One region of the Colwellia sp. PAMC 21821 genome, then DNA from elsewhere that is predicted to be linked to it. Evidence: riboswitches for the same ligand, from Rfam matches in the RefSeq annotation. Region 1 holds a riboswitch; the other holds the start of a gene.
The links. Region 1 has a riboswitch for thiamine pyrophosphate ahead of A3Q33_RS16735 (TonB-dependent receptor). Riboswitches for the same ligand answer to the same signal wherever they lie in the genome.
Positions count from the first base shown of each region.

Region 2: it holds a riboswitch for thiamine pyrophosphate, as region 1 does, so the genes downstream of both, thiC (phosphomethylpyrimidine synthase ThiC) here and A3Q33_RS16735 (TonB-dependent receptor) in region 1, are expected to answer to the same signal.

Region 1 is NZ_CP014943.1:3,956,423-3,959,619, reverse strand. Features, by position in the region: gene A3Q33_RS16735 (TonB-dependent receptor) at 1-1,531, opposite strand, end outside; TPP riboswitch at 1,659-1,773, opposite strand; gene A3Q33_RS16730 (HIT domain-containing protein) at 1,958-2,326, opposite strand; partial or broken gene A3Q33_RS16725 (efflux RND transporter permease subunit) at 2,474-3,197, opposite strand, start outside.
Region 2 is NZ_CP014943.1:1,260,549-1,263,745, forward strand. Features, by position in the region: gene A3Q33_RS05295 (pseudouridine synthase) at 1-87, opposite strand, end outside; gene A3Q33_RS05300 (mechanosensitive ion channel family protein) at 116-1,009, opposite strand; TPP riboswitch at 1,447-1,545, shown strand; gene thiC (phosphomethylpyrimidine synthase ThiC) at 1,640-3,197, shown strand, end outside.

The sequences.
Region 1 (3,197 bases):
ATATGGCACTTCGAACATAAGCTTGATTATCCAATAGACTGACTTTATAGCCTAATTCATAATTCCATAGGTATTCAGGCGTAAACTCACGTAGGTTAGCGGGTAAACTACCATCAGTATTGGCGCCACCGGCTTTATAACCTCGATTAACCGAGCCATAAAATAAATTATTGTCGTCCATTTGGAATGACAACACCACTTTACCACCAACCATAGTATCGCTAGGATCAAAACTAAGTTGTTCTGCATCGGCGTAATCTGAATTTCTGCGCTCCACCCTTAACCCTGTCGTCAGGCTTAATTTATGGTTAAGTTGAGTGTCAAATTGAACGAATGCAGCAATATTATCGGTATCAAAACTTGATGTAAAATCGCTAGGCAAATAAGTGTATTGGCGCAATAAATCTTCTTTCTCTTGCTTGAAGTATAATCCTGTTATCCAAGCTGTCGTGTTATTAAAAATTTCTCCGCCAAGCTCTGATACGGCTCTTAACTCCAGTGTTGATGATGACTTATCACGAAAGTAGTGATCTTCTGAACTATATTCCCATCCTGGACGAATACCCACATAGGCCCAATCTTCATCATAGCCGTAGTCCAGTGCTGAATCAGCATAGCTAATAATACTTTCAACTGTAAAATCATTAAAACCGCGATAGGTAAATTTAGCCGCTAACGCTTTGGTGTCTTGGCGATCAAAACCTGGTTGATCTGATAAGGTATGGCGAGTATTAGCAAGTGAGAAGGCATCATAGCCATTATCAAAATCAGCCACAAACGCGGTTAAGTCAATAGTTAAGTCATTACTTGCCTTAATCGCTAACTTGCCACGCAAGGTTAATTCATCACGATTATTAGTGTCGTCACTATTTAGAGAATCATTTTCAATAAAACCATCACTACTGAACTGTTCAACCGCTATGCGATAATTTACCTTTTCGGTTGCGGGACCAGACAACACCAAACCGGCGCTATAGCTGTCGTAATTTCCCGCAGATAATTTGACTTTACCCTCAAAAGTGTCGGTAGGTGCACTGGAAGTAATATTTATCATTCCAGCCATGGCATTAGCACCAAAGCGTGTTCCTTGAGGACCACGATAAACTTCGACTTGTTCAACATCAAACGTTGACGCTATGCTACCTATGCTTGAAAAGTCTATGCCGTCAATCACTAAACCAACAGATGGATTAATTGGCTCTTTAAATTGGCTACGCTCACCAATACCACGAATTTGATAATATCTAGCACGTTGAGTACCACTAGAAAAATTTATATTGGGTGCACGTGCAATGATCTCTTCTAAGTTCTGTGCGTTACGCGCGCTAATTTCATCACTAGCGATAACAGATAAAGAACTTGCAGTTTTTTGTAGTGAACTCGTGCGAAAGTCGCCATTAACAGTGATAACTTCCGTAGCTTGCTCTACGGTTTTAGATGCGGTATTTGATGACGTGTCAGCGGCAAAAATTGTTGGTGTAACAATACTAGTAAAAATAGCCAAAGCTACAGGTGATTTTATAAATTTCATTATGATCTCATAAATTCGATTAAGAATATGTTATGGGATCCGGCATGGGGGAAGTTAGATAGCTGTTCGGTAACAATCTATAGCATTAAAGCAAAAGTGCTGAAAATATAATGCTACAGAGCGGTAATGCGATTAGCTTAACCATTCCTACGCCGGTACTATCCGGTTCAGGTTCTAAGGGTTCGCTTCGCATCTCAGCCTTTAAAATCGTATACGATTTTCAGGCACCCCTTGGCTCGTTATGCATACTAACAATATTTTTTAAAAAGTACAGGGGAAAAACCTTCATGCACGATAAATTATGCTGTTATTACTATAACTTAAGCTAAAGATAACGGTATTAACCAAATTATCTATTTGTTCAAACTTGATCACTTTTATATTTATACCATATACGGTTTTAGTGAGAGTCAATCGTACTGCTGATTATTTAAGGTCTAGCATTCTGCCTAACGGTTCACCACCCACTAAATGTAGATGAATATGGTAAACCTCTTGGCCGCCGTGTTGATTACAATTCATGATCAAGCGATATCCGTCCTCGGCTATACCTTCTTCTTTTGCCAGTTTTTTAGCAACACTGAACATACGGCCTATTGTTAGCTCGTCTTCTTGTTCAATATCATTCGCGGTTGCAATGAGTTTATTTGGGATAACCAAAATATGGCTTTTGGCTTGTGGAGATATATCACGAAATGCGGTTACAAGTTCATCTTGAAAAAGTAACGGGGTTGGAATTTCTTGGCGAATAATTTTAGAGAATATCGTTTCTTCTGGAGTGATTTTATCAGCCATCAGTTTACCTTATTGAGTTGCTGTTATTTATTTACTTAGTTTAACCATGAGTTAAACGAATAACAAAGACTTATCATTCGTTTAACTGTATCTGATTTAATTTTAACCTAAAGTTGGGTTTATTTAATTAAGCAAAACCAAGATTAGTTAAGTTAACTGAGCAACCAATTTTTGCTTACCTTTAGTTGTTAACCTTTTCATATCTTCAACCAATAAGTAATTTACCGGTACTAAAATTAAGGTAATAAAGGTCGCAAATATTATTCCAAAACCTAATGAAACCGCCATTGGTATCAAAAATTGGGCTTGGGTAGCTTTTTCAAACAATAACGGCATTAAACCAATAAAAGTAGTTAATGAAGTTAGTATTACGGGTCGAAAGCGTGATTGCGCTGCAATTAATACTGCGTCATACGCTTTAATACCTGCTTTAACTTTAGCGTTTATAAAGTCGACTAATACCAAACTATCGTTAACCACAACGCCAATCAGTGCCATTAAACCTAATAAGCTCATAATGGTTAAATCCATGCCCATGATCCAATGACCAATAATCGCACCGATGGCACCAAACGGAATAACTGACATAACAATAATGGGCTGTATGTAAGATTTAAAAGGTATCGCCAATAAACAGTAAATAATAAAGAATACAAAGACTAAGCCCCAAGCTAAACTACTAAAAGAGTCGGCTTGCTCACGCGCTTCACCTTCTAAACTATAAGAAACCCCAGGGTATTTGCTTATTAACTCGGTTAAAAACTGATTAAGATCAGCATTTAGCGTGGTCATATTGGTGGCATTTTTATCAACATCAGCGGTTACATTAACCGTACGGTATCGGTCTATACGAGTAATAGCAGACGCACTC
Region 2 (3,197 bases), 2.2 Mb from region 1:
TTGCGCCAACATCAGTCGCACATTTTTGCGACTGATTTGACAATATTGAGCCAAAAATCGATCGAGCCTGGCTTTATTTAGCGCCATCGTTAAACGATATAAAACGACATAAAAATTACACCAGATCTTTAATAAGATGTATATCACGTTGTGGGAACGGAATTTTAATGTTGGCTTTATCTAACGCGAGATAAATCTCTTTATAAGCTTTGTATTTAGCGCTATATAAATTTTCTGTTGGCGTCCACAAACGTATGCCGATATTGATAGCACTATCAGCAAAAGCATCGATGCCAATCAATGGGCTTCGAGCGACGCTGACAATATCTAACTTGCCAATCACATCTTCAAGCATTGCCACCACCTCTAACGGGTTTTCGCTATAATCAATGCCGACACTTAACTCTAATAATGAGTCATGCTTTGAGTTGTGTAACACTTCACCAACGATATGTTTATTAGGAATAGTAATTTCAACGTGATCTTCATCCGTTAAAATGGTGTATGCCAATAATACTTCTTTAACCAGCCCCGTAACGCCTTGTACGGTAATGGTATCGCCGACGACGAAAGGTCGAATGATAATAATATTAAAACCGGCAGCATAGTTAGATAGTAGTCCTTGTAATGCTAGACCTGCGCCTAATGAAATAGCACCAATGGCCGCAATAAAAGGCGTAACACTTATGCCTAATTTACCTAAAGCGATTATCGCGATCATCACGACAATTAACATTTTACTGGCATTAGCCAAAAAACGACTTAGGGTAACATCAAGCTTATGACGCTCACATAAACGTAGAACTACTTTGGCAATTTTACCCGCAAAAATAAAACCAATAATTAGAATGATTAACGCGCCAATTAATTGAAAACTATAATTGGTGAAAAATTCAACAATAATATTGTAAATACGGCCAACTTGGTCGATTTCATTTTTAAGCAGACTTGCAGGATCTAAGGTCTTTATTACTTGTTCTGTTGTACTTGCGGTGCTAGATTCAGCCATAAATTCATTCCATATGATGTACATTGTTCAGTTTGACTATATTACGTCAATTTACCGGTTAATTTACAATGTTATTAACAATTAATCGGTAAAATTCATCATTCTCCAAGCTTTTGTTAATTTAATGACTTAAGTGTAAACAGAAACAAACATTCCATGATATTTCACATTAACAAATGTTCGAGATTACACATATTCAAGTTAAAATATTTTTTAGACATACAAAATCACTGGTGAAAATGGTTCATTAAAAGCAGGGTAAAGTTACTACTTCGTATACCAACCTTCATTGTTACACCAGCGCCACCAGAATCAACATCCAATAAAACCCCTTAATTAACAACAACTAAAAATAAAAATAAAATAGTGGTTGATTAGCGTCGAAAATTAAAGCTAGAATCTAGCCACGTTTAAGGACACTTAAAAAACTTAAACGTATTGACTTGTCGGAGTGCCAAAGGGCTGAGATCGCGAAAGCGGGATCCGTAGAACCTGATTAGATTAACATCTGCGAAGGGAACAAGTAGTAGCTTTAAACACCATGTTAAATTTTGTTTAAAAAACTACTCCTCGTTACTACCCCCATAAAGCTCCGCCTAACTTTTATTTAATAAAAACAGGTGAGAGAACATGAGTTCAATTTCAAGACGCGAGCGTCGAAACCAAGCAACACAATTTTTAAAAAACGTTGCTGATCAATCTTTTCCAAATTCCAAAAAAGTTTACGTAGCGGGTGAACTGCACGATATCCGTGTTGGTATGCGTGAAATAACCTTGTCTGACACCTTGATTAATGGCAACAAAGACAACCCTAGTTATGAGAAAAATCAGCCATTATGTGTTTACGATACCTCAGGGTTTTATACCGATGATGCTGTCAATATTGACGTCCACAAAGGTATTCCTCGCTTACGTGATAGCTGGATTGAGTCACGTAACGATGTTGAATTTTTAACAGGAAAAACCTCAACCTACAGCCAACAGCGCTTAGCCGATGAAGGCCTAGACCATATTCGTTTTGAACATTTACCACAAGTGCGAAAAGCCAAAAAAGGCAAAAACGTTACGCAAATGCATTACGCACGCCAAGGTATTATTACGCCTGAAATGGAATATATTGCCATTCGTGAGAATATGAAACGCCAAGAAGTTAAAGACGAGATGTTGCTACAACAACATCAAGGTCAATCATTTGGCGCCAGCATTCCAGAAAAAATTACGCCTGAGTTTGTCCGCGATGAAGTTGCGAGAGGCCGCGCCATTATCCCGGTCAATATTAACCATCCTGAAGTTGAACCGATGATCATCGGCAGAAACTTTTTGATCAAAGTAAACGCTAATATCGGTAACTCAGCGGTAACTTCTTCCATTGAAGAAGAAGTAGAAAAATTAGTTTGGTCGACTAAATGGGGCGCAGACACGGTGATGGATCTTTCTACCGGTCGATACATCCACGAAACCCGCGAGTGGATTATTCGTAACTCCCCGGTTCCCATTGGCACCGTACCTATTTATCAAGCTTTAGAAAAAGTAAACGGTATTGCTGAAGACCTTACGTGGGAAATATTTCGCGATACCTTAATTGAACAAGCAGAGCAAGGTGTTGACTACTTTACTATTCATGCTGGGGTATTACTGCGTTATGTGCCAATGACGGCTAAACGCGTTACTGGCATTGTTTCTCGTGGTGGCTCAATCATGGCTAAATGGTGTTTAGCACACCACAAAGAAAACTTTCTTTACACTCATTTTGAAGATATTTGTGAAATTTTAAAAGCCTACGATGTTTCATTTTCTCTAGGCGATGGTTTACGACCAGGTTCGATTGCCGACGCCAATGATGAAGCACAATTTTCAGAATTACGTACTTTGGGTGAATTAACAAAAATCGCCTGGAAACATGACGTACAAACTATTATCGAAGGTCCGGGTCACGTGCCATTGCATATGATTGAAAAAAATATGACTGAGCAACTCAAGCATTGTGGCGAAGCACCTTTTTATACCTTAGGACCATTAACGACAGATATTGCGCCAGGTTATGATCATATTACTTCCGGTATTGGCGCCGCTAATATTGGTTGGTATGGTTGCGCTATGCTTTGTTACGTTACTCCAAAAGAACACTTAGGTTTACCTAACAAGGAAGATGTTAAAGAAGGCTTAATGACTTATAAAATCGCGGCGC